One region of the Flavobacterium sp. 28YEA47A genome, then DNA from elsewhere that is predicted to be linked to it. Evidence: riboswitches for the same ligand, from Rfam matches in the RefSeq annotation. Region 1 holds a riboswitch; each other region holds the start of a gene.
The links. A riboswitch is a leader RNA that binds a small molecule or an ion and turns the genes downstream of it on or off. The one in region 1 is predicted to bind S-adenosylmethionine.
Positions count from the first base shown of each region.

Region 2: linked by a shared signal. The riboswitch ahead of ABH942_RS01800 (PLP-dependent aspartate aminotransferase family protein) and the one ahead of ABH942_RS09445 (Na+/H+ antiporter NhaC family protein) in region 1 are both predicted to bind S-adenosylmethionine.
Region 3: linked by a shared signal. The riboswitch ahead of ABH942_RS06625 (homocysteine S-methyltransferase family protein) and the one ahead of ABH942_RS09445 (Na+/H+ antiporter NhaC family protein) in region 1 are both predicted to bind S-adenosylmethionine.

Region 1 covers NZ_JBGCCI010000005.1:288,653-291,846, forward strand. Annotated here, with positions in the region: gene fabG (3-oxoacyl-[acyl-carrier-protein] reductase) at 1-414, opposite strand, end outside; gene ABH942_RS09445 (Na+/H+ antiporter NhaC family protein) at 489-1,808, opposite strand; SAM-I-IV-variant riboswitch at 1,868-1,964, opposite strand; gene ABH942_RS09450 (pirin family protein) at 2,119-2,994, opposite strand; gene ABH942_RS09455 (DNA-deoxyinosine glycosylase) at 3,034-3,194, opposite strand, start outside.
Region 2 covers NZ_JBGCCI010000001.1:374,219-377,412, forward strand. Annotated here, with positions in the region: gene ABH942_RS01795 (S8 family serine peptidase) at 1-875, opposite strand, end outside; SAM riboswitch class I at 1,422-1,530, shown strand; gene ABH942_RS01800 (PLP-dependent aspartate aminotransferase family protein) at 1,677-2,855, shown strand; gene ABH942_RS01805 (homoserine dehydrogenase) at 2,867-3,194, shown strand, end outside.
Region 3 covers NZ_JBGCCI010000004.1:50,962-54,155, forward strand. Annotated here, with positions in the region: gene metH (methionine synthase) at 1-705, opposite strand, end outside; gene ABH942_RS06625 (homocysteine S-methyltransferase family protein) at 726-1,724, opposite strand; SAM riboswitch class I at 1,889-1,992, opposite strand; gene ABH942_RS06630 (hypothetical protein) at 2,058-2,582, opposite strand; gene ABH942_RS06635 (OsmC family protein) at 2,682-3,104, opposite strand.

The sequences.
Region 1 (3,194 bases):
AATAGAACCCGCACGGTTTTTAAGCATGGTTTTCTGAACCGCTTTTGTCATGTTGAAAACAGACTTCAGATTTACTTCGATTACTTTGTCGAAATCTTCTTCTGAAATACGCATTAGCAGATTGTCTTTTGTGATCCCCGCATTGTTGATCAAAATATCTATATTTCCAAAAGTTGCGATTACGTCATCTACTAGTTTTTGCGCTTCATTAAAATCAGCAGCATTAGACTGATATCCTTTAGCTTTTACACCAAGAGCTATCAATTCATCTTCCAAAATTTTAGCCGCTTCGGCAGATGAACTATAAGTGAATGCCACATTTGCGCCGTGCTTTGCAAAAACTTCTGCAATTCCTCTACCAATTCCTCGGCTGGCGCCTGTAATGATCGCTGTTTTTCCTTCTAGTAATTTCATTATAAAATATATTTAGTTTGTCTTTGTTGAGTGACAAATATAAGAATTCAATCGCAATACTGTAAGACAAGCCTTTAAACTTTAAGGAATTTATCTATCCTTTTGTTCCATGTTTTACTGTAAATCGCAATCAGCGTAAAAATCAGCAATATATAAACATACCATGCGTTTGCAATAAGGTCAATCACATCCAATCTACCTTTAGCAAAATTCAAAATAAGCAATACTTGTGCACCATACGGAAGAATTCCCTGCACAATACAACAAAAAATATCCAAAATCGCAGCTGTTTTTTTAGGACTCAGTTCGTATTCGTCACTTATTTCTTTGGCAATGGCTCCGGTAATTACAATAGAAACGGTGTTATTGGCAATAGCCAGGTTGGTAACGCTTACCAAAGTGCCAATACCCATTTGTGCTGATTTTTTGCTCTTAATTTTTGATTTTATCTTTTGCAGTACATAATCAATACCGCCCGCTTTTTCAACTAGAGCAGCCAATCCGCCTGTTAGCATTGACAAGAGGAAAATATCAGTCATGCTTAAAAAACCTTCATAGTTTTTCTGCATAAAACTCAATACGGTAAAATCGTGTTGGGCAAAACCAATAATTCCTGCAACCAATATCCCGATCAATAAAGTAACAAAAACATTTAGGCCGGAAACAGCCAGACCTATTACTAAAATGTATGGCATTATTGTAATCAGTTCATAACTTTCTTTTTCAATGGCTACAGGGCTTATTTCTGAGTTAAATCCCAAATAGAACAGCAATAGTATTGTGATGAAAGATGCCGGAAGCGCAATAAAAAGATTGACTTTAAATTTATCCCGCATTTCACAGCCAAGTGATTGTGTGGCAGCAATTGTCGTGTCTGATATAATCGAGAGATTATCTCCCAACATCGAACCGCCAAGTAACGAACCGGCAATTAAAGGCATAGAAGCACCACTTTTATCAGCCAGACTGATAGCAATTGGCCCCAAAGCTACAATCGATCCTACTGAAGTTCCTGTTGCAGTTGATAAAAATGAGGCAATTAAAAAGATACCCAACGGGAAATACTGAGCATCGATCGTGCTGATTCCTATATTTACAACTGCATCAACAGCTCCCATCGCTTGAGTAACAACAGCAAAAGCTCCAGACAGCAGATAAATAAGACACATCGTAATAATCTGGTTGTTTCCGCAGCCTTTTATCAGCGTATCGACTTTTGCCTCAATAGATTCCCTGAAAAGTAAAAAGGCTACAATAATACCAAAGGTTACTGCTATTGGTGACGGCAAAGCATAGAAATCATTGAGTAGGATTCCCGCTCCAAGGAAGGTAAAAATAAAAACAAAAAAGGGCAATAAGGCTACTAACGAACCCTGGGTTTTAAGATGTTTCATCATCGATTGCTTAAAAATTAATAAAGCTCACGACGAAAAGCAAACTGAAAAAAGTGTAGGATGGCAACATTTTTTCCAAAAGATTTGGCTTATCGTTTTAGCACCTTGCTTGTTGTTGCAGGTTGCTATCTCTTTATGAGATTCGTGATAACTGATGCAAATATAGAGTATATTTTAAATTATATTTAGTCGAAGTGCATTTTTTACAAATATTTAATAATTTTCGATATAATTGAACTATGTGTAAAAATAAAACCTCTCCATTGCAAATTCAACAGAGAGGTTTTTTAATTATATATTTATGGTGCGGTTAGGCTTCCGGCATGACTACATAACTGTTATCATCTTTTACCTTCGGGAATTCTTTTTTTCTCCAGCGTTCTTTTGCCGCTTCTATTTTTTCATTACTGGAAGAAACAAAATTCCAATAGATAAAACGCTCTTCAGGAAGTGGCTGGCCACCAAAAAGAATAACATGGGTGTTCGGCTTGAGCGTCATCGAACAAGCATTGTCCAGCTTTGAAACCAACATATTTCCTTTTTCTACATGATTGTCACAGGCCTGCACCGCTCCTTCAACAACACAGATTCCAATTTCTCCAAAAAGTTGTCCTTCTGTATGCAGAAGGTATTCATCCTGAGTTTTAATTTCGACCATAAACAGATCCGAATGTACAGGAACCGGCGATTCTTTTCCATATCCTTTTCCTGCTACTAATATAAATTCTGCCGTTTCATCTTTCCAACTCGGAAGATCGTTTCTGTCAAAATGATGAAACTCCGGATCAATATCTTCTTTATCTTTTGGCAGTGCTACCCATATCTGATAGCCATGAATCATAAATTCTTTTCCGTGTCTTAATTCTTCAGGTGTTCTTTCTGTATGGGTTACACCATTTCCGGCAATCATCCAATTCACAGAGCCCGGTGCTATTTTCTGTGCTGTACCCATACTGTCTTTATGCATAACTTCGCCTTCCAATAAGAAAGTCAAAGTTGCAAGTCCGATGTGTGGATGCTGACCTACATCCATATAGTGATCAGGTCCCATTTTTGTTGGTCCCATATGGTCAATAAAGATAAACGGGCCTACCATTCTTTTTTTACGAAAAGGCAGCAGCCTACCTACTAAAAAGTCCCCGATATCACGTGGCCTTTCTTCTATAATCAAGTCGATGTTTGACATATTTTGTTTTGTTTGTTGTGGGTATCTAATTTACTAAAATTATTTGAGTGCTTCCAAAAGAGCTTCCCATTCTTCCAACTTTTGTAAAAAACTTTTAGAGGCATTGGCACCGCTTGGTGATGGCAATATAGAATATTGCAAATCTTTTTTCCGACCTACATATTTATCATAAAAATTGGACGCATTTTTACTCGAAAAAA
Region 2 (3,194 bases), on a different contig from region 1:
TAACTATAATTGGGATTGTTGTATATGAAATATCCTAATGAGGTATTGATTATATCAACACCAAGGCTATCAGCCATTTCAGCAGCTTCAACCCAATAGGATTCCTCTACCGGATTCTCATCTGAAATATCTTCCGTAATAAAAAGATAGTACGAAGCATCGGGTCCTGTTCCTACTAATTGGTTTTCAACATAACCGCCCATAGTAGAAAGCACCAAAGTTCCGTGAGTGCCGCCTGTATAAAAATTTGTATTTCTGTTTACAAAGTCATAGCCTCCTAAAATTTTATTGTTATTAAGAAGTCGTTGAAAAGGCTGTACTGTGTTTACATTAGGGAAACCGGCATCCATGACCGCAATTATTTTTCCATTTCCTGTAAAATCCTGCTGGTGTAACAGATTTCCCTTTAACATTTGAATCTGGTTTGCTGATGTACCGTATCCAAAGCTCACCTGAACTTCCTGCTCTTTATTCACAACAGCTGATTGGGATTGTCGCATGGCCCGTCCCGCAGTATTCAATGTAGCATTAGCAAATTGAACATGGTCTACGAATGTCAGGTTTTCAAGGTTTTGGATGGCTTCTACAGTCCCTCTAATATGCAAAGCATTCATCCATTTTGATTTGGCCTTGACCGTAATTCCTGCTGAAGCCGTAACCTGATTGATATACGATACAGAAATTGGGACATCTTTGTCGTCTAACGAAATATTCTGTCTTGTCCTTCTGTCAAGCGCTCTCTGCGAAAGCATTTCCAGCGGATTTGCCAAATAATAGGTTGCATCTGGTTTATCTGTAAAATACACCCAGGCATCTTCCTGAGCCATAGCCCAGAAGCCTGAAAGCAACACGATTAAAAAGGTAATTTTTTTCATAAGCTATTGTATTGGCTGTCCAAACTTAAACAAATTGCCGCTATCATCAATAATATAAAATTCCCGCATTCCCGAGATTGGCTTTTAAGTACTATTTTATCTTCCAAAACTTTTTTATACCGTTCAAAAACAGCTTCAATATCATGTACGCGAATGTAGCAACTTGAGTTTTCAGGAATTATTTTTTCATTGCATTTCTAAAGATGGATTTCATTATCATCCCATAAAAAATTAAAAGGTCTCATATTTGTTTGCCAACATGCAACCTAAAATTTCCTGATAAAATTGTTTGGATCTTTCAAAATTTAAAGAAGGAAGCTGGGAAATAATTTGAGTGATTTTTGAATTCAAAACCATTATTTTTTTAGATATGAATGTCAAATTTACAAAAATGAAATTTTATAAAATACTTTAACATGCACTATTTACAACATTTACACATAATATAAAACACTGCAAATCAATTAAATAAAAAATATTTTCGTTTTTATTAGGTTTTTAAATATTTTATACTCTAAATTTGCACCCAAGTTCTTTAAAAGATTATTCTTATCCAGAAAGACCGAGGGAATTGACCCGATGACGTCTTGGCAACCTGTCCTATTGAGGATAAGGTGCCACATTCAACCCTTGCTTTAGCAGGGAAAGATAAGCTTAGAAAATAGTACATAATAACTCGAGATATTATTTGCTCTTCTGACTTATCGGAGGAGCATTTTTATTTTATGCCCTTTCCGATATCTGGTTTCGAATATTTTTTTAAAAGCGAAAAAATATTAAAAAACTTAAAAACGAATCAAGATGAAAGAGCAAACTCAAATTCTAAACTACATTCCAGTTGATAAACTAACAGGTTCCATTTCGGTGCCAATTTACCAAACTTCTACTTTTGTACAGGATGCTCCGGGCGTTCACAAAGGTTTTGATTATGCAAGAAGCAATAATCCTACACGAAAAGTTCTTGAAGATCTGGCCGCCAAATTGGAGAATGGAACCAATGGCTATGCCTTTTCCAGTGGACTTGCCGCAATAGATGCTGTTGTGAAATTGCTATCTGCCGGAGACGAAATCATAGCGGTAGACGATATTTATGGAGGTGCTTTCCGCCTATTTACTCATATTTATGAAAAATTCGGGATACAGGTGACTTATGTTGATGCGACCGATGCAAAAAATGTTGCCAACGCCATCAGTGACAGGACAGCCCTGATTTGGATCGAATCTCCAACCAATCCAACATTAAAGATTTCAGATTTGCGTGCCATAGGGAAAATTGCAAAAGAGAACAATATCCTCTTCTGTGTAGACAATACCTTCGCCTCTCCTATCGCCCAAAAACCGATTGATTTTGGTGCCGACCTGATTGTTCACAGTGCAACAAAGTATATTTCAGGACATAGCGATCTAATAGCCGGTTTGGTGATTACAGCTACAGAAGAGTTAGGCGCTAGGATTAAATTTATCCAGAATGCTTCTGGCGCTATTTTAGGCCCATTTGATAGCTGGTTGGTTATACGAGGAATTGAAACCCTAAACCTAAGAATCAAACAACATGCTGAAAATGCACAGAAAATTGCCGAATTCCTGACTACTGAAAAGCTAATCCGCAATGTCTACTATCCAGGATTAAAAACCCACCTCAATCATGAAATTGCAAAAAGCCAGCAGAAATATTTTGGTGGTGTTGTGACCTTTGATCTGGTTATTGACGACAAGGAACTGGCTTCAAGAATCGTATCGGGAACAAAATTATTCCAGTTGGCAGAAAGTTTGGGCGGTGTAAAAAGTTTGTGTTGTCTGCCATGTGAAATGACCCATAAATCAATTCCTGCTGAAAAAAGATACCAATCGGGCGTTACTGATAGCCTAATCCGCCTTTCTGTAGGTTTAGAAGATGCTGATGATCTGATTGCCGACTTAAAGCAGGCGTTACAAAATGCAATTAAAGAAAATGCCACTGTCGAATTCCATAAAAATTAATTACTCGAAAAATGTCAAGAAAAAAATTAAATATAGGATTATTCGGCTTTGGATGCGTAGGCTTCGGGTTGTATGAGGTTTTGCAGAAAACACCGGGATTAAAAGCCGACATCAAAAAAATCTGTGTCAAAAACCAAAATAAGCCACGCGAAATTGGAGCAGAAAACTTTACTTTCGACAAAAACGATATTTTCAACGATCCTGAAATCAATGTTATTGTAGAACTTATTGATGATGCAGATGCGGCTTATGAAATTGTAACGACAGCTTTAAAAAGTGGAAAAGCTGTGGTTTCTGCCAATAAAAAAATGATTGCAGAGCATTTTGAAGAATTGTTGG
Region 3 (3,194 bases), on a different contig from region 1:
AACATTGCTTACACCACCGCTGACACTTGCGTATGGAAGATTTTCCTTAATCCATTTAGTAGCCCTGAAGAAATCAACTGCATTTTGACGATGTTCTTCCATTCCTGTCGCAACGGGAAAAATATTCGGGTCAAAAATGATATCCTCTGCCGGAAAACCAACCTTATCGACTAAAACATCATAGGAACGTTTGCAGATTTCTATTCTTCTTTCATAAGTATCTGCCTGCCCTATTTCATCAAAAGCCATGACAATAATCGCAGCGCCATATTTCTTTATCAGTTTTGCCTGGCGGATAAAATTCTCTTCTCCTTCTTTTAAGCTGATGGAATTGACAACACTTTTTCCTTGTGCTACTTTTAAGCCAGCTTCAATAATTTCCCATTTTGAGCTGTCAATCATAACCGGAACTCGAGAAATATCAGGTTCGGAAGCGATCAAATTCAGAAAAATGGTCATCGCACGAACGCCGTCAAGCATTCCTTCGTCCATATTAATATCAATGATCTGCGCTCCTCCTTCTACCTGTGCTCTGGCGATATCCAGTGCTTCTTCATATTTTTCTTCTTTTATAAGGCGTAGAAATTTTCGGGAACCGGTAACATTGGTGCGTTCTCCTACATTTACAAAAATGCTTTCGGGCGTTATAATTAAAGGTTCAAGACCTGATAATTTTAAATATTTTTTACAATCGACATCTGCCATTTTTCTCTTTTTACTACAGTCTAAACCGGTTCTACAATTCTGGGTGAATACTCTTTTGCCACTTCTGCAATGAGGCGAATATGTTCAGGTGTTGTTCCGCAACATCCTCCAATTATATTAATAAGATTATCTTCAAGATATTCCCGAATCAGATTCTGCATCTCTCCCGCAGTCTGGTCATATTGTCCAAAAGCGTTTGGCAGGCCTGCATTAGGATGTGCTGAAACATTAAATGTGGTATTATGTGAAAGTCGTTGCAGATAAGGCTTCAATTGGTCTGCTCCCAAAGCACAATTAAATCCTACGCTCAACAACGGAATATGAGAAATCGAGATAAGGAATGCTTCCACAGTCTGCCCAGACAGCGTTCTGCCCGAAGCATCTGTTATAGTACCCGAAACCATGACCGGAATATCCAATTTTCTTTCTTCTTTGACTTCTTCGATTGCAAACAATGCTGCTTTTGCATTCAGTGTGTCAAATATGGTCTCAACCAATAGTATATCCGAACCGCCATCAATCAGGGCTTCGACCTGCTGCTTATAGGCAATGCGCAATTCATCAAAGGTTACTGCACGGAAACCAGGATCATTAACATCTGGCGACATGCTTGCAGTTCTGTTCGTCGGGCCTATAGAACCTGCTACAAAACGTGGCTTATCAGGATTTTTTGCTGTGAATTCATCTGCAACTTCCTTAGCCAGCCTAGCCGATTCAAAGTTTAATTCATAAACCAGTTCTTCCAGATGATAATCGGACATACCAATTGTAGTTCCTGAAAATGTATTGGTTTCAACAATATCAGCACCGGCTTCAAAATATTGGCGGTGGACTTCTTGTATTGCTTTTGGCTGTGTTAATGAAAGGAGATCATTATTTCCTTTTAATGGATGAGGAAAATCTTTAAATCTTTCACCTCGGAAATCTTCTTCTGAAAAATTATACCGTTGGAGCATGGTTCCCATTGCTCCGTCAAGGATGAGAATTCTTTCTTTGATAGCTTTGTGTATGCCTGACATTTTTTAATACTATTAGATTGTTCAAGATTCTGATGAATCTAAAAGTCCAGAGTATTTTTCAAAAATGCATGGTATAGGAAAAACAATTCCTGGCCATGAATGGTTGAAAAATACTATCGAGATGTTGTCAGAGGAAAAGAGAGGAAAAATTGAGGTTTTTCCGTGTGTTATCTATCCATTTATATGGTAGAATGTAGCACCTTCTTTAAATTTTAAAGGGTTGCTAAGGCTTCGCCGGGTCTAATCCCTCCGCCTTTCGTGATAACAATCAATATTTTTAAGAACACTGCAAAGTAATGCAATATGTTTGGTTTTTGCAATAGCTTATGGAAATTATACCGCTATGCGGAAATTTTGCTTGGCTGCAATCCTTAGGATTTGTTCAACTAATTTTTGGGAAAGGTTCTTCTCATTTGAGTTTATAAAGACAAAATCTTTTTCGGTTTTTTTTATGCTATTATTTAGCGCCATTTTGAAATCTGCCGAAAACTCTTGCACTCCCGGATTGGCACTAATGATGTCAAAATCGTTCTGGAGCAGATCGAAATAGTCTGGAAGAATATCTTCTGTGTTTGACGTATCAACAGCGATAAGATTTTCGAATTCATTTTCCTGGACAAAACTGATGATGTCTTCCACTCTGAAAGGAACAGCAAATTGAATGAAATTGGCCTCCCAGGAATTTCTTACTGTTGGCTTTTCAAAAAAAGCGACAGTGGCGTTTGTAATTACGGGCAATCTCAAATCGAGATTCCTGTTTTCAAGAAGCTGTTCCTGATTGGAAAGTATTTCATTTATCAGGGAACTTCCTATCTCTTCTATTCCAAAGAGTATGATATTTATTTTTTTAACGGACATGGTTCTGAAGATTTTTAATTAAAAGAACTGCTTTTGACTGGCAATCAAAAGCAGTCTTTCAACAAACAAACAAATAAAACAAACTAAACAAATATGGCTTTATGCCGCATAATTATATTCTTTGTATAAAATCAGCTCGACCGGCGTGGAATTGACCAGATTGTCATAAACCGGACTTTTTTGCTGTACTAATTGTAACCATTTCTGCAGCACTTGAAGTGAAGCATCTGTTGTGGGCTTCAGTACGATTTCGATTTTATTGAAACCTACTCTTTCTTCAAGGCTTGCTTCTCCTGTTATTTCTACTTGTAACGATTTCAGGTTTATGCCTAATTCAGCAGCTACTTGTTGGCTGACAGCATTTACGCATCCTGCAAATCCTGCAAGGATATATTCGAATGGGCTTGGCCCTTCCAATTCAGGAAATTTTTCGTTCCTGCTTATTCTGACATCAGAATTCTGTGTCTTTACTACGAATTGCTCATTATTTCTTGAGTATCCTAAAACATTTATTGCTTTCATATTTTTATTTTTTTTTGATTTATAATTGAGATTTAAATAAAAAAGTCCTTTTGGACGGCTTACCAAAAGGACTTATCACTTGAATATATA